DNA from 3 places in the Janibacter sp. LM genome. Region 1 is predicted to be linked to each of the others. Evidence: riboswitches for the same ligand, from Rfam matches in the RefSeq annotation. Region 1 holds a riboswitch; each other region holds the start of a gene.
The links. A riboswitch is a leader RNA that binds a small molecule or an ion and turns the genes downstream of it on or off. The one in region 1 is predicted to bind S-adenosylmethionine.

Region 2: it holds a riboswitch for S-adenosylmethionine, as region 1 does, so the genes downstream of both, ABC138_RS10930 (aminotransferase class V-fold PLP-dependent enzyme) here and ABC138_RS13595 (OsmC family protein) in region 1, are expected to answer to the same signal.
Region 3: it holds a riboswitch for S-adenosylmethionine, as region 1 does, so the genes downstream of both, ABC138_RS01475 (homoserine O-acetyltransferase) here and ABC138_RS13595 (OsmC family protein) in region 1, are expected to answer to the same signal.

Annotation. Positions count from the first base shown of each region.
Region 1 covers NZ_JBDIVG010000026.1:207-7,986, forward strand. Annotated here, with positions in the region: gene ABC138_RS13575 (DUF952 domain-containing protein) at 26-376, shown strand; gene ybaK (Cys-tRNA(Pro) deacylase) at 377-883, opposite strand; gene ppk2 (polyphosphate kinase 2) at 948-1,841, shown strand; gene ABC138_RS13590 (hypothetical protein) at 1,867-2,535, shown strand; SAM riboswitch class IV at 2,581-2,695, shown strand; gene ABC138_RS13595 (OsmC family protein) at 2,726-3,190, shown strand; gene ABC138_RS13600 (SelB C-terminal domain-containing protein) at 3,198-5,039, opposite strand; gene selA (L-seryl-tRNA(Sec) selenium transferase) at 5,036-6,364, opposite strand; tRNA gene ABC138_RS13610 (tRNA-Sec) at 6,389-6,484, opposite strand; gene ABC138_RS13615 (permease) at 6,549-7,613, shown strand; gene selD (selenide, water dikinase SelD) at 7,658-7,780, shown strand, end outside.
Region 2 covers NZ_JBDIVG010000018.1:64,910-72,689, reverse strand. Annotated here, with positions in the region: gene ABC138_RS10935 (ribonuclease J) at 1-1,366, shown strand, start outside; gene ABC138_RS10930 (aminotransferase class V-fold PLP-dependent enzyme) at 1,514-2,731, opposite strand; SAM riboswitch class IV at 2,774-2,889, opposite strand; gene ABC138_RS10925 (A24 family peptidase) at 2,963-3,607, opposite strand; gene ABC138_RS10920 (DNA translocase FtsK) at 3,719-6,538, shown strand; gene ABC138_RS10915 (ion channel) at 6,606-7,310, shown strand; gene rimO (30S ribosomal protein S12 methylthiotransferase RimO) at 7,352-7,780, shown strand, end outside.
Region 3 covers NZ_JBDIVG010000001.1:312,064-319,843, forward strand. Annotated here, with positions in the region: gene ABC138_RS01450 (DNA polymerase) at 1-539, opposite strand, end outside; gene ABC138_RS01455 (hypothetical protein) at 616-1,335, shown strand; gene ABC138_RS01460 (alanine/glycine:cation symporter family protein) at 1,416-2,954, shown strand; gene ABC138_RS01465 (DUF1232 domain-containing protein) at 3,049-3,471, shown strand; gene ABC138_RS01470 (DUF4192 domain-containing protein) at 3,562-4,668, shown strand; SAM riboswitch class IV at 4,726-4,836, shown strand; gene ABC138_RS01475 (homoserine O-acetyltransferase) at 4,852-6,000, shown strand; gene ABC138_RS01480 (universal stress protein) at 6,074-6,472, shown strand; gene ABC138_RS01485 (RNA polymerase sigma factor) at 6,667-7,780, shown strand, end outside.

The DNA.
Region 1 (7,780 bases):
GCGCGGCGCGCGGGATGATGGCTGCATGACCCTCCAGCACATCGCCCTCGAGTCCGACTGGCAGGCCGCCCAGGCGTCCGGGACCTACCCCGTCTCGACGCGCGGGCGGCTCATCTCGCAGGAGGGCTTCATGCACTGCAGCGGGTCGCCTGCCCAGCTCGAAGGGGTCCTCGCCCGCTTCTACGCCGACGTCACCGAGCCGCTGCTGCTCCTGACGCTCGACGCGCAGTCCCTCGCCGCCCGGGGCCTCACCGTCCGGCTCGAGCCGGCCGTCCCCGGCACGCCGGTCGGCAGCGACACCGAGCTCTTCCCGCACGTCTACGGCGGCGACCTGCCGGTGGGCTGCGTCAGCCAGGTGGACCGCCTCCGGCCGTGATCAGGCCCGCCCGATCGCCGCGACGACCGCGCCCGTCACCTCCACGAGGGCCGCGGGGGCCAGCTCCAGGTCGAGCCCTCGTCGCCCGCCGCTGATGAGGACCGTGTCGTGCCCGAGCGCAGAGGCGTCGAGGACCGTGACGAGGGCGCGCTTCTGACCGACCGGGCTGATCCCGCCCACGACGTAGCCGGTGGTCCGCTCGGCGAGCGCCGGGTCGGCCATGCTCGCCCGCTTCGCGCCGACCGCCGCGGCCAGGGCCTTGAGATCCAGCTGCCCGGCGACGGGGACGATGCCCACGACGAGTCCGTGGTCGCGGGGCAGGTCGGTCTGGGCGAGCAGGGTCTTCAGGACCCGCTCGGGTGGGACCCCGAGCACCTCGGCGGCCTCCACGCCGTACGAGGGCGCCGCCGGGTCGTGCTCGTAGGGGTGCTCCGTGTACGCCACCCCGGCCGCCGCCAGCGCCCGCGTCGCGGGGGTGGCGCCGCCCCCCTTCGTCCTCCTGGCCATGGACTCCAGTCTCCGCCACCCGCTCCGACACCCGCGCGACAGGTCCACGTGGTACCCACGTCCCATGCAGAAGCAGAACCTCCGCGAGTACATCGACCGGCTCATCGACGAGGGCTACACCGTCCGCGACGACCAGGGTGACGACCCGATGCTCATCCGACCCGACGGCCTGGCCGTCGAGACGTGGCGGGAGAACTACCCGTACGACGAGCTCATGACCCGCAACGACTACGACGTCGAGAAGTACCTGCTCCAGATCGAGCTGCTGAAGTTCCAGTACTGGGCGCAGGACACCGGCCGCAAGTTCGTCGTCCTCTTCGAGGGCCGTGACGCCGCCGGCAAGGGCGGCACGATCAAGCGCTTCACGGAGCACCTCAACCCCCGGGGCGCCAGGGTCGTCGCGCTCACCAGGCCGAGCGAGCGGGAGGAGGGCGAGTGGTACTTCCAGCGCTACCTGCGGCACCTGCCGACGAGCGGCGAGATCGTCCTCTTCGACCGCTCCTGGTACAACCGCGCCGGCGTCGAGCGGGTCATGGGCTTCTGCAGCGACGAGCAGTACGAGGGCTTCATGGACCAGGCGCCGAAGATCGAGCGGATGCTCATCGACGCCGGGGTCCACGTCACCAAGCTGTGGTTCTCCGTGACCCAGCAGGAGCAGCGCACCCGCTTCGCCATCCGCCAGATCGACCCGGTGCGCCGGTGGAAGCTCTCCCCGATGGACCTCGAGAGCCTCGACAAGTGGGAGGCGTACACCGCCGCCAAGGAGGCGATGTTCGAGCGGACCGACACCAAGCACGCGCCCTGGACGGTCATCAGGTCCAACGACAAGAAGCGCGGCCGGATCAACGCCATGCGCTTCTTCCTCAACCAGTTCGACTACGAGGACAAGGACACCCAGATCGTCTACGCGCCCGACCGCAAGGTCGTCGCCCGCGGCAAGCAGACCGTGGGCGACTGATCTCGTCGAGCCCTACGCTGACCCGGTGACCGACGACGCGCCACCCCGCGGGCGACAGCTCGCCGACATCGGCCCCCTCGAGCAGCTGCGTGCCGGGCGCCTCGGGGTCCGGCTGCCGTTGCTCCTCGCGGGCCTCTTCCTCTACGGCGCGTCGATGGCGATGGTGCTGCGCGCGACGCTCGGCCAGATCCCCTGGGACGTGCTCCACGTCGGCGTCTCGCGCCACGTCCCGCTGAGCTTCGGCACGATCGTCGTCGGCGTCTCGCTGCTCGTGCTGCTCGGGTGGATCCCGTTGCGGCAGAAGCCCGGCGTCGGCACGATCGGCAACGCTCTGCTCATCGGCCCCTCCGCCGACCTCGTCCTCGCGCACCTCGACGAGCCGGGCGACCTCGGCTGGCGCATCGTGCTCCTCGTCGGGGGCGTGGTGCTCAACGGCATCGCGACCGGCATGTACATCGGCTCGCAGTTCGGGCCCGGTCCGCGCGACGGCCTGATGACGGGGATCGCGCGCCTCACCGGCCACTCGATCCGGTTGGTGCGCACGGGGATCGAGGTCACGGTGGTCGTCGTCGGGTGGCTGCTCGGCGGCACGGTCGGCGTCGGCACCTTCCTCTACGCGCTCGCCATCGGGCCGCTGGCCCAGCTCTTCCTGCCGCTCTTCACGGTCGACCTCAGGCGCGGTCCCACTTCCTGATACATAACTGGACGTTATGGATTGCTGTGTGTCATCTTATGGCCAGGTCATGAGTCCCAGCGCGAAGCCCCGGCTTGCTGGGCGGCAACCCTCCACCCTCGGTGGGGTGCCCCGGGTGACGACCTGGGCGTCGGCCGACCGGCCGCGCCAAGCGCGGGTTCACGAGAGCCCCTGATCCACGGAGCCGTCCATGACTGCCACCACCGCACCCACCACGCTGCTCGAGGTCACGACCCGGGGCGCGCTCGTCACGGGGACCGAGGTCGCCATCACGAGCCGCCAGTTCAGCTACACGATCGACGAGCCGCCGGCCCTCGGCGGCACCGACAAGGGCGCCAACCCGGTCGAGCACCTGCTGGCCGCCCTCGCCTCGTGCACCGTCATCAGCTACCAGGTCTGGGCCGACAAGCTCGGCCTCCGGGTCGACACGATCGACGTCGACCTGCGCGGCGACCTGGACCTCGCCGGGTTCCTCGGCACGGACGAGTCGGTGCGTCCGGGCTTCCAGGGCATCGAGCTGGCCATCACGGTCAGCGGCCCGGAGAGCGAAGGGGAGTACCGCCGCCTCGAGCAGGCCGTCGCCGAGCACTGCCCCGTCCTCGACAACCTCACGCACGGCGTGCCGGTGACGACGAGCCTCGAGGTCGCTGCCTGAGCGCGGCCTAGCGCACGACCTGCCGCAGACTCCCGTCCACCCGCCGGGTCCACCCGCGGGCGTCGAGGTGCTCGAGCAGGGGCACGGCGACGCGCCGGGTGGTCCCGAGCGCCTGTCGCGCGAGGCTGAGGGTGAAGGGTTGCTCCAGCCCGGCGAGCACCCGCATCGCCCGCGCCGGCGCGTCGGGGAGCAGCACGACGTCGTCGGGCAGACGCATGACCCGTCCGAGGCGCTCGGCGGCCGCGAGCTCCGCGGTCCCGAGACCGAGCTCGGCGAGCTCACCCCGCTCCGCCGCCACGAAGGGGGTGGCCCCCAGCCGTGCCTCGAGAGCCGCGATCCCGGCCTCCGCGGCTCCGAGGCCTCCAGCCTTCGGGTCGTGGACGCGGCCGTCGGCGACGGCGAGGCCGGCGTCGGTGGCCAGTCCCGGTACCAGGGCCTGTCCGAGCACCGCAGGGAGGTGCTCGGGCAGGCCGAGCGACCTGGCCGCCTCGGCGACGGGCAGCCCGGCGCTGAGCGGGTCGGCGGCGTGGTGCCGGCGGACGGCCCCGCCGAGCCGGTCGCGCCACGTGCTCACGGCCCCCGCGTCGACCCACCAGTCACCGTGCCGCACGGCACCCGCTGGCGCGGGGAGACCCAGCCGGTCGAGCACGTCCGCCCGCTCGGCTGCGCGCGAGCGCAGCCGAGCGGTGGCGAGGTCGGCGGGGTCCGCGCCTGCAGAGGCGAGGGCCTGCCCCCTTCGCCCTGGGGCACCGCGGCGGGTGAGCGGCAGGGGGTCGACGTCCACGACTCGGACGGCCCACAGGCGACGACTCCCCGCGTCGCGCAGGATCGCCCGGTCGCCCACGCGCCACGGGAGGACGGTCGCGGCCGAGAGGCGGGCGTGGTCCGGCCCGAGCGGGCGCACGTGCACCTCGACGTCGACCGACCCGACGTGCAGCGTCCCCTGCTCGACCATCTGCATTGCCCTAGGGGAATGCGCGCTCCCGTGACCGTTCGTCTGCATTGCCCTAGGGGAATGCAGCTCGGTGGCGGACACGTCGACGACCGACGCGAGCGCGAAGGCGTCGGGCGTCAGCAGCGCGACGGAGCGGCCGACCTCGTCCACGCGGCGCAGGTTGACTGCGACCCGGGAGACCGGGCCGACGGCTTCGTGCGCCTCGTCCTGGCTGTGCAGGCCACGCACCGTCACCTCGCGTGCGGACCCGCGGTCGAGCAGCACCAGCCGGTCGCCGACGTGGACCGTGCCCGCGCCGAGGGTGCCCGTGACGACCGTCCCCGCGCCGGAGACGGAGAAGCTGCGGTCGGACCAGAGCCGCACCGGCGCCCGGGCGTCCGGCTCCGGCAGCCGGGCAGCGAGCTCGTCGAGCGCCGCGCGAAGGGAGTCCATCCCGTCGCCCCGGACCGCCGAGACCTCGACGGCAGGGAGGTCGAGCCCGGCCTCGGCCAGGTGTCGCCGCGACTCGGTGAGCACGTCGGCTCGCTGCTCGTCGTCGGCCAGGTCGCACCGGGTGATGACGAGCAGGCCGTCGGTGATGGCGAGCGCCTGCACGGCGGCGAGGTGCTCGCTGCTCTGCGCCTGCCAGCCCTGGTCAGCGGCGACGACGAAGACCACCGCCGGCGCCGGCCCCAGCCCCGACAGCATCGTCCCGAGGAACCGCTGGTGCCCCGGCACGTCGACGAAGGCGACCTCGGCCCCGCTCGGCAGGGTCGTCCAGGCGTAACCGAGCTGGATGGTCAGCCCGCGCTCGCGCTCCTCGCGCAGCCGGTCGGGGTCACGCCCGGTGAGCGCGCGCACGAGCGTCGACTTGCCGTGGTCGACGTGCCCGGCGGTGGCGAGCACGCGCCTCATGGGGTGGGCGTCCCCGGGTCGGGCCCGTCGTCGCCGAGCGCCGCCCGCAGTGCCGCTTCGACGTCACCGTCCCGATCGGCCGGGACGCAGCGCAGGTCGACCAGGCCGCGCCCCCCTTCGACCCGGGCGAGCACGACCGGCTCGCCGACGCGCAGGCGCTCGACGGCGTCCGCGGGGATCTCGACGGCCCAGCCGGGCAGGGGCACGCCGGGCGCCCCGCCGCCGCCGACGCGGCCCTCGACCGCCACGACCCCACGGCCGAGGGCGGCGGCGAGGGCTTCGACCCGCGGCCGCAGCTCGTCGGCGGTGACGTGCAGCGCGGCGGTGACCGGTGGAACCGATCCGCGCAGGGTCGCCTCGAGCGCGGCGAGGGTCAGCTTGTCGACGCGCAGGGCGCGCTGGAGCGGGTGGCGGCGCAACCGCTCGACGACGTCCGCGTCGCCGAGGACGAGACCCGCCTGCGGGCCGCCGAGGAGCTTGTCGCCGCTGGCGGTGACGATCGTGGCGCCCGCGCGCAGCCACGTCGTGGCATCCGGCTCGTCGGGCAGCAGCGGGTCGGGCCGCAGCAGGCCGGACCCGATGTCGGCGACGACCGGCACGGGGGAGCCGTCGGGCCGACGCAGCCCGCGGAGCTCACCGAGGCCCACCTCGGCCGTGAACCCGTCGACGCGGAAGTTGCTCGGGTGCACCTTGAGCACGCACCCGGTGCCCGGACCGATCGCGTCGGCGTAGTCCCTCAGGTGCGTCCGGTTCGTCGTGCCGACCTCGCGCAGCCGAGCGCCGGTCGAGGCGATGAGGTCGGGCAGGCGGAACCCGTCGCCGATCTCGACCATCTCCCCGCGCGAGACGACGACCTCGCGCCCGGCGGCGAGCGCGGTCGTGGCGAGCACGAGCGCGGCCGCGCCGTTGTTGACGACCAGCGCGCCGGTCGCGTCGGGGACGGCGTCGAGCAGGGTGGCGAGTGCCCCGGCGCCGCGTCGGCTCCTCGCTCCCGTGGCCAGGTCCATCTCGACGTCGACGTAGCCGGCGGCGTCGACGACGGCCTCGATCGCGCTGGGGGACAAGGGGGCCCGGCCGATGTTGGTGTGCACCACGACGCCGGTCGCGTTGAGGACCGCGGTGAGCGAGCTGGCCCGGGTCGGGAGCCCGGCGAGTGCGGTGGCGGGGACCTCGTCGGGGCCGATGCTTCCGTCGCGCGCCTGCTGCTGGGCGGCGGTGATCGCGACCCGGACGACATCCCGCCCGAGTCGCTCCGCCGCGGCGACGAAGGGCGCCGAGGCCAGCAGCGTGTCGGTGCGCGGGATGGCCCGCCGGGGGTCGGTCACCGTGCTCCCTTCGGGTCGGACGTGTGGCGGAGGCGGACGGGAATCGAACCCGCCAGACCGAGATGCTCGGCCTCACCGGTGTTGAAGACCGGGGGGACCACCAGGAACCCAGACGCCTCCGCCGCCCACCCTAGGACAGGTCGTCCCCCGAGACACCGGAGCGTCCTTCTCCTACGGTGACGACGTGAGCACCGCACCGTCTCCCGGCCGGCCGCGACACCTCGACCGCTGGGTCCTCGGGGTCGCGATCACCGCCCTGGTCTTCGTCGTCGGTCTCGTCTGGGCCAAGTGGTGGCCCTACGCGCTGAAGATCGACGGCCTCGTCGGCAGCCGGGCGTGGGACGGGGGTGCGCTCGTCGACGTCGCGCGTGACGCGCCGACGTGGTGGCAGGGAGCCTGGGACTTCACGCTCGCGTACAGCCTGGCCGTCTGGAAGGCACTGCTCGTCGGCCTGCTCGTCGCCGCGGCCATCGACGCGCTCCTGCCCCGGGAGCACCTGCGCCGGGTCCTCGCCGGCCGCGGCTCCACCTCCGGCGCGGCCATCGCGGGCGCTGCCTCGCTGCCGAGCATGATGTGCACCTGCTGCGCCTCGCCGGTGGCGGTCTCGCTGCGCCGCAGCGGGGTGCCGCTCCCGTCGGTCGTCGCCTACTGGCTCGGCAACCCGGTCCTCAACCCGGCCGTCCTCGTCTTCCTCGCGCTCGTCGGGCCGTGGGAGTGGGCCGCGACCCGGCTCGTCGTCGGGGTCGGGCTGGTCCTGGGGGCGGCGGCGCTCGCCGCCCGCCTCGCCCAGGGACGAAGGGTGGACCCCGCCGTCGCGGACATCGCACCGGAGACCGTGGACGAGGACGGGCCCTCGCTGGGGCGGTTCGTCCGCTCGCTCGTGCGGTTCACGCTCACCCTCGTGCCGGAGTACCTCGTCGTCGTCGCGCTCGTGGGCGCGGCCGCGCACGTCTTCAGCTTCGAGGCGGCGTGGGTGACCGGCGGGGGGTTCGCCCTGGTGGCCGTCGCTGCCGTCGTGGTCCTCCTCGTCATCCCGACCGGTGGCGAGATCCCGGTGCTCCTCGCCTTGGCCGCCGTCGGTGCCAGCCCGTGGGTGCTGGGGCTCGTCCTCATCGCGCTGCCGGCCGTGAGCCTCCCTTCTCTGGTCATGGTGGGCCGCGCTCTCACCTGGCGGGTCACGGCGGTCACCGCGGGTGTCGTCACCGCCGCCGGCCTCGCGGCGGGCGCGGCGCTCGTCGTCCTCGGCTGAGCCCCTGCCGCCCCTCGGTGGGACCGGCGTCCTAGGGTGAGGCCATGGAGCCGGTCCGACTGACCCAGTTCGCCCGCGGCGGAGGATGCGCCTGCAAGATCCCCGCCGGAGAGCTCGAGCAGATCGTCGCCGGGCTGCACGTCGCGGCGCCCCCCGGCGCGGACGTC
Region 2 (7,780 bases), on a different contig from region 1:
CTCGACGCTCACGCTGGCCCTCGTCGAGGCCAAGCTCAAGGAGCACCGGATCAAGCCCTGGACCCTCGGGGTCAAGGAGGGCGGGCGCGAGTCCTTCGGCGTCTTCGACTGCGAGTTCATCGCCGTCAACCACTCGATCCCCGACGCGCTCGCGGTCTTCGTGCGCACCGGGGGCGGCACGGTCCTGCACACCGGTGACTTCAAGATGGACCAGCTGCCGCTGGACCGTCGCCTCACGGACCTGCGGGCCTTCGCCCGCGTCGGTGAGGAGGGCGTCGACCTCTTCATGACCGACTCGACCAACGCCGAGGTGCCGGGCTTCACCACGCCCGAGCGCGAGATCGGTCCCGCGATCGACACCGTCTTCCACAAGGCGCAGCGCCGGATCATCGTCGCCTGCTTCTCCAGCCACGTGCACCGCGTCCAGCAGGTGCTCGACGCCGCCGAGCGCAACGGCCGCAAGGTCGCCATGGTCGGTCGCTCGATGGTGCGCAACATGGGCATCGCTGCGGACCTGGGGTACCTGCACGTGCCCGACCGCGTGCTCGTCGACGTCAAGAAGCTCGACAACTACCCGGACAACGAGGTCGTCCTGATCTGCACGGGCAGCCAGGGCGAGCCGATGGCGGCCCTGTCGCGCATGGCCAACCGCGACCACCGCATCGACGTGGGCGACGGGGACACCGTGCTGCTCGCCTCGAGCCTCATCCCCGGCAACGAGAACGCCGTGTACCGCGTCATCAACGGCCTCATGCGCCTGGGTGCCGACGTCGTGCACAAGGGCAACGCCAAGGTGCACGTGTCCGGTCACGCGAGCGCCGGTGAGCTGCTCTACTGCTACAACATCGTCAAGCCGCGCAATGTCATGCCGGTCCACGGCGAGTGGCGCCACCTCGTGGCCAACGCCGAGCTGGCGATCCAGACCGGGGTCGACCCCGACCACGTCGTGCTCGCCGAGGACGGTGTCGTCATCGACCTCGTCGACGGCCGCGCCCGCATCGCCGGCGCCGTGCCCTGTGGGTACGTCTACGTCGACGGCTCGAGCGTCGGCGGCACCACCGAGGAGCTGCTCAAGGACCGCCGCATCCTGCGCGACGAGGGGTTCATCTCGGTCATGGTCGTCGTCGACTCCTCGACCGGCAAGGTCATCGCCGGCCCCGAGATCACCGCCCGCGGCTTCGCCGAGGACGACGAGATCTTCACCCAGGTCAAGCCCAAGATCATCGCCGCGCTCGACGAGGCGACCAGGAAGGGCACGACCGACACCCACCAGCTGCAGCAGGTCGTGCGCCGCGCCGTCGGTGGCTGGGTCGGCGGCAAGATCCGTCGCCGCCCGATGATCATCCCGGTGGTCGTGGCGGCCTAGGAGACGGTGCCCCGCGCGTCCCAGGATTCTCGGGTGACCCGATAAACCTCGCCTTCGCAAGAGTTTCAGACTCTTGCGAAGGCGAGGTTTCTCTTGCTGAGCGAAGGGGGACTGCCGGGTCCCCCCTTCGACCTCACCCGAGGAGGGTCAGAGGGCGCGAAGGGCGCCGAGGAGCCGGTCGATGTGCGCCGGGGTGGTGCCGAGGCCCGCGCTGATCCGCACCGCGGTGTCCTGCTCGTGCTCGGAGAGCAGGTCGTCGACGAGCAGGTGCGCGCAGAACTTGCCGTCGCGCACACCGATGCCGTGGTCGTCGCCGAGGATGCGCGCGACCTCGCTGCTGTCGTGGCCGTCGACCGTGATCGCCGCGACGGGGGCGCCCTCTCCACCGCCGAAGAGCGTGTGGACGCGCACACCCTCGATCCCGGCCAGACCGCTCAGCAGTCGGATGCGCAGGGCCTGCTCGTGGTCGATGATCGCCCGCTCGCGCTCGGCGATGATCTCGCAGGCCCTCGCCAGGGCAATCGCGCCGAGGACGTTGGGGGAGCCGGCCTCGTGCCGGGCCGGACCGCAGGTCCACTCTGTCGTGTCGAGACCGACGCGGGCGGTGGCGCCGCCACCGGCGAGGTAGGGGTCGGCGGCGTCGAGCCAGTCGCTGCGGCCGACGAGCACCCCGGCGCCGAACGGGGCGTAGATCTTGTGGCCGGAGAAGGCGACCCAGTCGATCCCGAGGGCAGCGATGTCGACCCGACGGTGCGGCGCGACCTGGGCGGCGTCGAGGGCGAAGCGGGCGTCGTGCTCGCGGGCGACCGCGGCCAGGCGCTCGATCGGCCAGTGCTCGCCCGTGACGTTGGACGCGCCCGTGGCGACGACGAGGCGGTGCTCTGCGGGGTGGTTGCGCAGGGCCTGCTCGAGGAGCTCGACGGCCTCGTCGCGGCTGTGCGGCACGGGCAGCCGCAGCGCGTCGCCCCACGGGAGGAGGGCCGCGTGGTGCTCGGAGGCGAAGACGAAGACCTTCGTGCCCGCCGGCAGCGCCCGGGCCAGCAGGTTGAAGGAGTCGGTCGTGTTGCGGGTGAAGACGACCTGGTCGTCCTCACGCGCCCCGACGAAGTCGGCGACGCTCTCGCGAGCCTGCTCGTAGCGCGAGCTGGTCACCCGGGAGGCGAAGCCGGCACCGCGGTGAACGGACGAGTAGGTCACCGCGGCGGTGGCGACCTCCTGCGCGACGGCCTCGAAGGCCGGGGTCGTCGCCCCGTGGTCGAGGTGCGCGTACTCGACGGTCGAGCCGTCGCGGTCGCGGTAGGTCAGGCCCTCGGAGACGAGGCGGGGGAGGTCGGTCGAGGTCTGCTGCACGTGGGACACGGTCATGGGGATGCTCCTGGTCCGTCAGGGACCCGGGTGTCGACCACGAGTCCGCGCTTGCCGGGCGACAATGGCGTCGCCGGCCAGGTCGTCACCCGGAGCACCCCACCGCGGAGGAGGGTTGCCGACCAGCTAGCCGGGGCTTGTCGCTGGTACTCGTGACCTTGCGGATGACCATATCGGACACCGGTGGGTCCGTGTCGAGAGGAGGCGAGGCGCATCTCGCCACCTGGGACGTCAGCCGAGGGCGACGGCGATGACCGCTCCGGCGACGAGGTAGGGACCGAAGGCGAGGTGCGTCCCCCGGTCGGCCCGGCGCGCGAGCAGCAGTGCGAGAGCGGCGAGTCCACCGATGACGAAGCCCACCCAGACCCCCACGACGAGGTGCGTCCAGCCGAGCCAGGCGAGCGTCGGCGCGATCGAGACCATGAGCTTGGCGTCGCCCATCCCGATCGAGCGGCCGAAGAGGAGGAAAGCGAGCGCGAGCGTCCCGCCCCCGACGAGCAGGGCCGCGAGCCCGGCCCGCTGCAACGCCTCCCACTCGCCGGTCGCGGCGGAGGCGAAGGTGAGCAGCACGGCCTGCACGGGGACCAGGGGCAGGGTGATCGCGTTGGGCAGGCGGTGGACGTCGGCGTCCACCGCGGCGAGGACGAGGCCGGCGAGGGCCAGCGAGAGCGGTGCCGCGAGCACCGGCCACGGCAGGTCGGAGAGCCCGCGGGCGATCGCCCACCCGACGGAGGGGGCGACCGGCAGGACCCACAGGTGTCGGGGGAGGGGACCCCCTTCGTCCTCCCGCCGGTACGTCCCGGTGCGCAGCCAGAGGTACCCGACCACGCCGCCGACGAGCGCCAGGAGGGCGACGATGAGGGTGCGTGCGTCCACGGCGGCGACGCTACTCGGCGGGTGGCGGGGCCGCTCCCCGATCTCCACAGGTTGCCGTTGTTGCGCGTGTGACGCGTGTGTCGGGCGGGGCTTTCGCCTAACCTGCGGAACATGGCCACTCGTCCGTCGACCTCCTCGCGCAGCACCAAGGGCGCCTCGTCGCGCCCCAAGGGCAGCACCCGTCCGTCGGGTCGCACGTCCGCTGCGAAGGGGAAGAAGACCGCCGCCCCGCGCAAGAAGGCCGCGTCCGGCGGGGGTCTCCCGCTGCCGCTGGCCGCGGTCCACAGGACGTGGGTGGGCGTCGCCCACGCCACCGGCGCCGGCGTGCGCCGGATCGGCACGAGTGCCGGCGAGATCGAGCCCGAGCACCGGCGCGACGGGTGGGGCTTCCTGGCCCTCGCGCTGGCCCTGGTCGTCGCGGTCCGCGAGTGGTGGGGCCTGTCGGGCGCCTTCGGTGACGTCGTGCACGCGGTCTTCGCGGGCACCTTCGGCCGGGTGGCCTACGCGCTGCCGATCGTCCTGCTGCTCCTCGGGGTCCGCCTGCTGCGCTCGGCCGGCGAGTCCGCGGCCGACGCTCGCCTGGGCTTCGGCACGGCGGGGCTGCTCTTCGCCGTCTCCGGCCTGACGCACGTCTCCAAGGACATCCCGCAGCCGCCGGACGGCGCCGGGCCCATGAGGGACGCGGGCGGCATCGTCGGCTTCCTCGCCGCGGACCCCCTGACCACGGCGGTCACGGAGTGGCCGGCCATCATCCTGCTGGTCCTCCTCGGCCTCTTCAGCCTCCTCCTGCTCACCGGCACCCCCCTGCACGAGGTGCCGCAGCGCTTGGCCTACGTCCGGGCCGCCTTCACCGGGGAGGTCCCCTCGCACGTCACCAGCGCCGACGTCGCGGCGAAGGGGGACGCTCCCCAGGCCGCGGTCGCGCGGGCCCGGCGTCGGCGCACCTTCGACGACGACGAGAACCTGGGCGAGCGCGACGGCGACACCGCCTTCGACCAGGCCGCGGTGGTCCAGCCCGCGGGGAAGGGACGCAAGCGCAAGGGCGCCGCCGCGCCCGTCGACGCGGTCGACGAGCCGGCCGCGGATGCCGCGGCCACCGACGGTCCCCGTCCGGGGGAGAAGCGGCCGACCAAGAACCCGGTCGTCGCGCCGATCAGGAGTGCGGACAAGCCGGCCCTGGAGCCGCCGCCCACGACCCAGCTGCCGCAGCGGGTCGAGCAGCTGGCCCTGGCCGGCGACGTCACCTACACGCTCCCGGACAGCCAGCACCTCAAGCCCGGCGCACCCCACAAGGAGCGCTCGGCGGCCAACGACAAGGTCGTCGAGTCCCTGACGAGCGTCCTCGACGAGTTCGGCATCGACGCGCAGGTCACCGGGTTCCACCGCGGCCCGACCGTTACCCGGTACGTCGTCGAGCTCGGCCCGGGCGTGAAGGTCGAGCGGGTCACCGCGCTGTCGAAGAACATCGCGTACGCGGTCGCCTCGGCCGACGTGCGCATCCTCAGCCCCATCCCGGGCAAGTCCGCCATCGGCATCGAGATCCCCAATGCCGACAAGGAGATGGTCTGCCTCGGCGACGTGCTGCGGTCCGACGTCGCCCGCAACAACGAGCACCCGATGGTCATGGGCGTCGGCAAGGACGTGGAGGGCGGCTACGTCATCGCCAACCTCGCGAAGATGCCGCACCTCCTCGTCGCCGGCGCCACCGGCTCCGGCAAGAGCTCCTTCGTCAACTCGATGATCACCTCGATCCTCATGCGGGCCACGCCCGACGAGGTGCGGATGGTGCTCGTCGACCCCAAGCGCGTGGAGCTGACGGCCTACGAGGGCATCCCGCACCTCATCACGCCGATCATCACCAACGCCAAGAAGGCGGCGGAGGCCCTGCAGTGGGTCGTGCGCGAGATGGACATGCGCTACGACGACCTCGCGACCTTCGGCTACAAGCACCTCGACGACTACAACAAGGCCGTCAGGGCCGGCAAGGTCGAGCCGATCCCCGGCAGCGAGCGGGTCATCCAGCCCTACCCCTACCTGCTGGTCATCGTCGACGAGCTCGCCGACCTGATGATGGTCGCCCCGCGCGACGTCGAGGACTCGATCGTGCGCATCACCCAGCTCGCGCGCGCGGCCGGCATCCACCTCGTGCTCGCGACCCAGCGACCCTCGGTCGACGTCGTCACCGGCCTCATCAAGGCCAACGTCCCCTCACGGATGGCCTTCGCCACCTCGTCGCTCGCCGACTCGCGCGTCGTGCTCGACCAGCCGGGCGCGGAGAAGCTGCTCGGGCAGGGTGACGCGCTCTTCCTGCCGATGGGCAAGTCCAAGCCGATGCGTGTCCAGGGCGCCTGGGTCACCGAGTCGGAGATCGAGGCCGTCGTCAGCCACGTGACCGGTCAGCTCAAGCCGACCTACCGCGAGGACGTCGCCCCCGAGACGCCCAAGAAGCAGATCGACGAGGACATCGGCGACGACCTCGACGTGCTGCTCCAGGCGACCGAGCTCGTCGTCACGAGCCAGTTCGGCTCGACCTCCATGCTCCAGCGCAAGCTGCGCGTCGGCTTCGCCAAGGCCGGTCGCCTCATGGACCTGCTCGAGTCGCGCGGCGTCGTCGGGCCGTCCGAGGGCTCCAAGGCCCGCGACGTGCTCATCACGCCCGAGGACCTGCCGACCACCCTCGCCCTGATGCGCGGCGAGGAGCCGCCGGCGTCCACCGGGGACGAGGGCGACCCCCACGACGACGAGGACGAGGCCGTCGTCGTCACCGAGGCCGAGGCCGCCGCCGGGGACACCGCGGTCATCGACGTGCGCGAGGGATCACCGGCTGCGCCGCACAACCGCTACCCGACGGACCCCATCGGTACCGAGGTCGTCGAGGAGTGGACCGAGGACGACGACGAGGACGCCTGGTCCCTCACCGACCGTCACTGACCGGCCGGCGCAGGAGCGGGGGCAGGATCAGCGGGCCGTCGGCGACGGGCGAGTCTAGGGTTGCCGCATGACGAAGGCCTGGTACGAGCTCGACAGCCGACCGACGGGTGCCCGGTACTGGGCCGCGGTGGTGCGCAAGCAGCCATCCGCTGTCCTCGTCGCGATCCAGCTGTTCGCGATCATCCTGCTGCCGTGGGTCGAGTCCGAACCCTGGGGACGCGTGGTCATCACGTCGTTGTCGCTGTTCGCGGTGACCTTCGGCATCTGGGTCGTGCGCTCCACCCCGGCCCTGACGTGGCTCGCGCTGCTGATCGGCTTTCCCGCCTTCGTCCTCGAGGTCTGGTCCGTCCTCGAACCTGCCGACCACGTCGTCGGCTTCACCGCGCACGCGCTCCTGGCGGTCTTCTACTTCTATGTCGCCTACGGCCTCGTCTCGTACATGTTCGCCGACACCTGGGTGACCAAGGACGAGCTCTTCGCCGTCGGGGCGGCCTTCACCGTGCTGCTCTTCGGCTTCGCCTACCTCTTCGTCGCAATCCAGACTCTGGCGCCCGGCTCCTTCACCGGTCACACCGGCGAGGGCCGCAAGACCTTCCTCGAGCTGCTCTACTTCTCCGGAGCCAACCTCACCAGTGTCGGGCTCTCGGATGTGGGCGCAGTCAAACCGCACGCCAGAGCGGCAGTGATCATCGAGCAGCTGAGCGGCGTGCTCTACGTCGCGATGGTCATCTCGCGTCTGGTCGCCCTAACCGTGATGCGGGCACGCAGCTGACGGTGTCCGTCGCCCTGCACCGAGCACCTAGAGTGGGGGGCATGTCCGTCCCCACCCGTAGCGTCGCCCTCGTCACCCTGGGGTGTACCCGTAACGACGTGGACTCCGAGGAGCTCGCCGGGCGCCTGTCGGCGGAGGGCTGGACCCTCGTCGACGACGCGGCCGAGGCCGACGTCGCCGTCGTCAACACGTGCGGGTTCATCGAGCAGGCCAAGAAGGACTCGATCGACGCGATCCTCGAGGCGAACGACCTGCGTGAGCACGGACGCACGCAGAAGGTCGTGGCGGTCGGCTGCCTCGCCGAGCGCTACGGCAAGGAGCTGGCGGACGAGCTGCCCGAGGCCGACGCGGTCCTCGGCTTCGACTCGTATGCCGACATGTCCAGCCACCTGCGAGCGGTCCTCGACGGGCACGCCCCCGAGGCCCATACCCCGGGCGACCGCCGCAGGCTGCTGCCGATCTCCCCGGTC
Region 3 (7,780 bases), on a different contig from region 1:
ACCGCCGCGGCCGACTCGGCGTGCGCGGTGGCGAGGGCACGAGGGCCACGGGAGGCCATCCCTTCGCGCTGGATCGCGGCGACCCGCCGGGCCGCCTCGGCGAAGGCCGCGCAGCGCTCCGGCGTCGTGAGCCAGGCGCCCGTGACCGCGTCGGCGCGCAGGTACCCGTCGTCGAGGACGAGCTGCTCCGCAGGCACCTCGTCGGCGAGGAGGTCGAAGAGGTCTCCCGTCGGCGCGCTCGGTGCCGCCTGCGGGTCCAACCCGTGCGCCGCGGCCCACACCCGCTCGGGCCCGGCAGCCCACCCGCCGTGCGCGAGGCGGTGGACCTCGGCGAGGTCCCACGTGCGGTCCAGCTCGGCACCGGCGGCGACGAGCGGGGCGACCGACCTGGCCGACCACGTGACCCAGCGCGTGCCGGGGGAGAGCGCCGCCACGAGCGAAGGGAGGTCCCTCGCGAGCACCGCCGGGCCGTCCGGGGGCAGCACGGCGCCCACGCCGTCGACCCCGACGACGAGCGCTCCCGGCTGCTCCGCTCCCACGAGGCGTGAGGCTACCCGCGGCATGACAGGATCGGCCCAGGACAGACCACCGCTGCACCCGCAGAGAGGACGTCACATGGGATTCATCTCCGACCGCCTGGGCCTCGGCCGCACCAAGGTCAAGGACACCCGCACCGCGATCGAGCAGGCGCACGACCCCGCGAGCCAGGACGCGCTGGGCGGCTCGACCCTCAAGCTCGTCGAGAACCTGCTCGACACCGGCATCGACGGACGCGGGCCCTTCGACTCCGCCGCCACGGTCGCCGACCGGGCCCTGGCCGAGCACGGCGGTGACGCCGACAAGGCCGTCGACGAGATCGTCGGCGACACGCTCAAGCTGGCTGCCGCCAGCGGCTTCCTCACCAACCTCGGCGGGTTCGCGACGATGTGGGTCGCCCTGCCGGCCAACATCTTCGGCTTCTACGTCCTCGCCACCCGCATGTCCGCGGCCGTGGCCAGGGTGCGCGGCTACGACCTGACCCAGCCCGAGATCCGCTCGGCCGTCCTGCTCAGCCTGGTCGGTGCCGACGCGCAGGACCTGCTCGCCAAGGCCGGCATGGTCGCGCCGACCGGGCGCCTCGCCGGCCTGGCCGCGCAGCGACTGCCCGGACCGGCGCTCATGGTCGTCAACAAGGCCGTCGGCTTCCGCATCCTCTCGCGGGCCGGCAAGGGCGTCTTCTCGCGCTTCGGCAAGATGGTCCCCCTCGTCGGCGGTGGCGTCGGCGCCGGCATGGACGTGTGGCTGATGCGTCAGCTGGCCCAGCACGTGCGCACGGAGTTCCCGCCGCGCGGCTGACCGACCTCGAGGTGCGCGCGCAGGGGGCCCGGCGGTATCGTCCGCCGGGCCCCTGACCCGCTCAACGGAGAGTTGCCCCCATGTCCTTCGCCGAACTCGTGGACGGCGCCAACGGCTTCATCTGGTCGATCCCGCTCGTCGGGCTCTGCCTCGTGGCCGGCCTGTACTTCACCATCCGCACCCGCCTCGTCCAGGTCCTCGGGATCCCGGACATGGTCAAGCAGCTGCGGGAGGGAGAGGACTCGGTTGACGGGACCTCGTCCTTCCAGTCGCTGATGATGTCCCTCGCCAACCGCGTCGGCATGGGCAACATCGGTGGCGTCGCCACCGCCATCGCCTTCGGCGGCCCGGGTGCCGTCTTCTGGATGTGGACGGTCGCCTTCCTCGGTGCGGCGACCTCCTTCATCGAGTGCACCCTCGGCCAGATCTACAAGGAGAAGGACCCCGACACCGGTGAGTACCGGGGTGGTCCGGCGTACTACTTCGAGAAGGCCTACGCCCACCGGTGGCGCACGCTCTCGCTCGTCTACGCGGTCACCTTCGCCGTCGTCACCGTCTTCGCCATGAGCTTCTTCCTGCCCGGCGTGCAGGCCAACGGCATGTCCTCGGCGCTCGATGCAGCGTGGGGCGTCCCGACGTGGGTGACGGCCATCGGCATCGTCATCGCGCTGGCCTTCATCGTCATCGGCGGCGTCAAGCGCATCGCGACCTTCGCCGCCTTCGTCGTGCCGCCGATGGCGATCCTCTACATCCTCTTCGCCCTCGTCGTCTTCTTCGTCAACGCCGACCAGATCGGTCACGTCTTCAGCGAGATCTTCTCGGGTGCCTTCGGCGGCCACGCGGTCTACGGCGCGATCATCGGCCAGGCGGTCAAGTGGGGCGTCCAGCGCGGCATCTACTCCAACGAGGCGGGCCAGGGCACCGGCCCGCACCACGCCGCCGCCGCCGAGGTCTCGCACCCGGCGAAGCAGGGCTTCGTCCAGGCCTTCGCCGTCTACATCGACACCCTCTTCGTGTGCACCGCGACGGCCTTCATCATCATCTCGACCGACATGTACTCGGTCTTCAGGGGCGAGAGCTACCCCGGACCGACGCTCTACGAGGGAGCGATCGGGACCGACGTCGAGCCCGGCCCGGGCTTCGTGCAGGCGGGCCTGGACAGCTTCGCGCCCGGTATCGGCTCGAGCTTCGTGGCCCTGGCGCTCGTCTTCTTCGCCTTCACGACGATGGTCGCGTACTACTACATGGCCGAGGTCAACCTCGCCTACCTCACCCGCAAGATCCGCAGCGCCACCGTGCGCCGCGGGATGATCCGGGCGCTGCAGGGGTTGATCCTCGTCTCTGCCGCCTACGGGGCGACGACGACGGCCGGCTCCGCGTGGGGCCTCGGCGACATCGGTGTCGGCACGATGGCCTGGCTCAACATCCTGGGCATCCTGCTGCTCCAGGTCCCGGCCCTGAAGGCCCTCAAGGACTACCGCGCGCAGAAGGCCCGGGGCATCGACCCGCAGTTCGACCCGCGTGAGCTCGGGATCGAGGGTGCGCAGTTCTGGGAGCTGCGTGCCGACGGCCAGCTCACCCAGGGCGCTCCCCGGGAGTCGGTCGGCGCACGGGAGTGACGCCGAGCTCCTGAGGGAATCCGGACCGGGCGCGCTACGTTGGATCCAGCGGAGCGCGCCCGGACCGGGCACGCCTGAGCGTCAGGAGACCGACATGGCCACGACCAGCCGCGTCCGCAACGCCACCCACCTCGCCTCCGCCGTCCGCAGCGCGGCGCGACCAGGCGGGCCCAGCCTCTGGACCCGCCTGCGCGCCGTCCCCCGGATGATCCGCGCGGTCCGCGCGGGGCAGTACACCGGTCTGTCGTCCAGCCGCCTGATGCTCCTGCTCGCCGGTGTCGGCTACGTCGTCTCGCCGATCGACGTGGTCCCGGAGGGCCTCCTCCTCGCCCTCGGCCTGCTCGACGACGTCATGGTCATCGGCTGGGTCGCCACGACCCTGGTGCGGGAGACCGAGGACTTCATCGCCTGGGAGCAGGCGGTGGCCGCAGGCGCGTCCGGGCGCCAGCAGTGGACCCCGCCGCAGCAGCAGTGGGAGCCCGGCCCGACGGTCCGCTCGCACGTCGTGCGCGACTGACCGTCCGCAGACCACCTGCCTGACGTCCGGGTTTCCACAGGATCCGCCCGGTCGCTGCCGGCGCCCTCTGCAAGCGCCAGATTCGTCGGCATGGACCACATCGCCAGACCTCGCGACGCCGCCGAGCTCGCCGTCATCCTCCCGTACCAGCTCGGGTACCACCCGGGCCCCTCCCTCTGCCTGACCGTGATGCGCGGCCGCCGGCTCGGCCTGCTGCAGCGGCACGACCTCGTGCCCGAGCCCGCGGCCTGCCGGGCCGTCGCGGAGCACGCCATCGCCATCGCGGTGCGGGAGGGGGCCACCGCAGTCCTGCTCATGGCCTTCGAGGAGGACGAAGGGGAGTCCCGCCACCTCCGCGCGGCGATGACCGCCGCCGCCGGCGAGGCCGGGCTGCGGGTGCAGGAGCACTTCGTGGTCCGCGACGGGCGCTGCTACCCCGCAGGCGGGCCCCGGGCCAGGCGTCGCCTCGGCATCCCGCTGCCCCGACCCGAGGACGTGCCCGCCGTCGCCACCTTCGTCGAGGCAGGGGTCTGCCCGCTGCCGAGCCGTGCGCACCTGGTCGACGCCGTGCTGCCGGAGCGCGACGAGGCCAGGGCCCGTCGGGTCGCGCTCGCCGTGAACCCGCTCGAGGAGGAGTTCGCGCACCAGCAGGTGGCCCGGACCTGGGCGCGGCTGCTCGACCCCTCCGCCGACGCGACCCCGGTCGCCGAGCTCAGCGACGCAGAGCTCCTCGTCCTCTCCGCGTCGCTGCAGGACGTCGACTGGCGTGACGCGCTCCTCGGCGGGCTCTGCCCCGGAGCCGTGCCCTTCGCCACCTTCGGCGACCCCCTCGTCGAGCACGCCCGCACGGCGCTGGCGCGCTGCCCGTGGGCCCTCGTGGACCCGGACGCCGGGTCCGTGCCCGATGCTGCCGTCGACGTCGGTCGCCACCAGGAGGACGTCCTCGCGGTCCGCGCCCGCGTCGCCGAGCTCGGGCGGCTCGTGCCCGAGGAGCTCACGCCCCCGCTGCTCACCTGCACGGCGCACATCGCGTGGTGGATGGGGGACGGCACGATCGCCGGCAGCTGCCTCGAGCGCGCGCTGCAGATCGAGCCCGGCTACCGGCTCGCCGGTCTCATGCTCGACCTGCTGTCCGCCGGGCTGCGGCCCTGGGACCTCGGGCCCGACGCGCGCGCCGGGCGCCACCCCGCGGCCTAGTCCGGACAACGGACCGGACTCGATCCCGTGGGGCCGCTGTGGTTAGAGTTGTCGCCAGGTCATGAGTGCCAGCGTCAAGCCCCGGCTTGCTGGCCGGCAACCCTCCTCGCGACGGGGTGCCCCGGGTGATGACCGGGCCGCATCGCAGTGGTGCGGCAAGGCGAGACCCCGGGAGCACCGTCGATGAGCGTCACCACCACACCCCCCAGCAACACCGCGCTGTGGCGCGACGGCGACGAGCCGGGGGACCGGCACTTCCTGCGCATCGGGGACCTCACGCTCGAGTCCGGCGAACGCCTGCCTGACGTGGTGCTCGCCTACGAGACCTGGGGCGAGCTCGACCCGGCCCGGGACAACGCGGTCCTCGTCGAGCACGCCCTCACCGGCGACAGCCACGTCGTGGGCCAGGCCGGTCCGGGACACCCGACCGACGGGTGGTGGCCGGGCCTGATCGGGTCCGGCGCCCCCCTGGACAGCGACGAGTACTTCGTCGTCGCGATCAACGTCCTCGGCGGCTGCCAGGGCAGCACCGGTCCCGGGACGCTCGCAGCGGACGGTCGGCCGTGGGGTGGGCGCTTCCCCCGGCTGACGATCCGCGACCAGGTCGCGGCAGAGGCGGCGCTCGCCGACGCGCTGGGCATCGGGCGCTGGCACACGGTCATCGGCGGCTCCATGGGCGGCATGCGCACCCTCGAGTGGGCGGCTGGTCACCCCGACCGGGTCGGTACCGCCATCGCTCTGGCCACGAGCGGCTACGCGACTGCGGAGCAGATCGGCTGGAGCCAGGCCCAGATCCTCGCGATCCGCAACGACCCCTGGTTCGCCGACGGCGACTACTACGACCACCCGCAGGGTCCTGAGGTCGGTCTCGGCATCGCCCGCCGCATCGCCCACGTGACCTACCGCAGCGAGATCGAGCTGCACGAGCGCTTCGGTCGCCGGGAGCAGGACGAGCCGGCGGGGGAGTGCGGTCGTCCGCGCTATGCCGTGGAGAGCTACCTCGACCACCACGGCGGCAAGCTCGCGCGTCGCTTCGACGCCAACTCGTACGCGGTGCTCTCCGAGGCGATGAACTCGCACGACCTGGGTCGCGGGCGCGGCGGGGTCGAGGCGGCGCTCGCCCCCTTCGCCGGTCGCCTGGTCCTCGCGCCGGTGGACTCCGACCGTCTCTACCCGCCCCGCCTCTCGGAGGAGCTCGCGCGACTGCACCCACGGGCGCAGCTGACGACGATCTCCTCCCGGGTGGGCCACGACGGGTTCCTCACCGAGGTCGACCAGGTCGCCGGGCTGCTCCGCCGCGTGCTCGCCGGGGACACGGCCGCGTGTGAGTGAGACACGTCACGCGCCGCCGGTGTAGCGTCTGGCACAGGTCATTCAGGAACCGAGTATCTGTTGAGGAGCATCGATGACGATCGTCGTGGGGTATGTGTCCACCAAGGAGGGCGAGGCCGCTCTCGAGCGGGCCTTCGAGGAGTGCCACCTGCGCAAGGAGCCGCTCGTCGTCATCCACTCCGACCGGGGGGGCGTGGGGATGAGCGGCGACATCGCACGCAAGAACGAGCAGGACCTCAAACAGGTCCGGACCCGTCTCGAGGAGGCCGGCGTCGAGGGTGAGGTCCGCGGGCTCGTCCGTGGCAAGGAGCCGGCCGAGGACCTCATCGTCGTCGCCGAGGAGACCGACGCCAGCCTGATCATCATCGGCCTGCGCAAGCGCACGCCGGTCGGCAAGCTGATCCTCGGCTCCAACGCCCAGCGGGTGCTGCTCGACGCGCCGTGCGACGTGCTCGCCGTCAAGGCGCGCTGAGCCGCCACGCACGGCACCAACCGACCCAGCGGGCGTCCTTCGGGGCGCCCGCTGCGGCATTTCGGCGCACCGCGTTTTATAATGGTGACGAGCCCAGCGCGCAGCGACCGGGCGAGTCGGAGCCCGAGGGACGAACGCCACCCCTTGGAGGTCCCGGCGGATTCTTCCGTGACGAAAGGTTGTTGGTGACTGCTGTGTCCCCACGGTCCGACGGGGCGCAGGGCTCCCTCCCCAAGGAGTTCTCGCACCCATCGCTCCAGGAGCTGGTCCGCAAGGGCCACACGACCGGATCCATCACCAGTGACGAGCTGCAGGCCGCCTTCGGCGACGCGCAGATCAGCCCCAGCCGGGGGCGGGTCGTCCTGCGGGCGCTCGACGACCAAGGAATCGAGGTTCAGGTGCCACAGTCCACGTCCGCCAAGAAGACGACGGCGAAGAAGGCCCCCGCGAAGCAGGCGGTGACCAAGAAGGCCGCTACGCCAGTGAAGAAGACCGCGGCGCCCGTGAAGAAGACCGCGGCGAAGAAGGCGACCACCAAGACCGCCGCCCCCAAGGCGGCTGCGGCCGCCGCGGCGGCCCCGGTGAAGAAGGCCGCCGCCAAGAAGACCGCTGCGAAGAAGACCGCCGCCAACAAGGCCGCCAACCCGACGACGACCACGGCCGAGGAGCCGGATCCCGACGAGGACGAGGTCATCGGCGAGGACCCGGCGCAGGCGAAGGCCAAGCCCGAGACCGAGCAGGACGAGAAGTCCGGTTTCACGATCAGCAACGACGACGAGGACGACGCTCCCGCGCAGCAGGTCGTGACGGCCGGTGCCACCGCAGACCCGGTCAAGGACTACCTCAAGCAGATCGGCAAGGTCGCCCTCCTCAACGCCGAGCAGGAGGTCGAGCTCGCCAAGCGCATCGAGGCCGGCCTGTTCGCGGAGGAGAAGCTCGCCTCGGGCGAGAAGATCGACATGAAGTTCAAGCGCGAGCTGTGGTGGATCGCTCAGGACGGCAAGAACGCCAAGAACCACCTGCTCGAGGCCAACCTGCGACTCGTCGTCTCGCTCGCCAAGCGCTACACCGGTCGCGGCATGCTCTTCCTCGACCTCATCCAGGAGGGCAACCTCGGCCTGATCCGTGCGGTCGAGAAGTTCGACTACACCAAGGGCTACAAGTTCTCGACGTACGCGACGTGGTGGATCCGCCAGGCCATCACGCGCGCCATGGCCGACCAGGCCCGCACCATCCGCATCCCGGTGCACATGGTCGAGGTCATCAACAAGCTCGCCCGTGTGCAGCGCCAGATGCTCCAGGACCTGG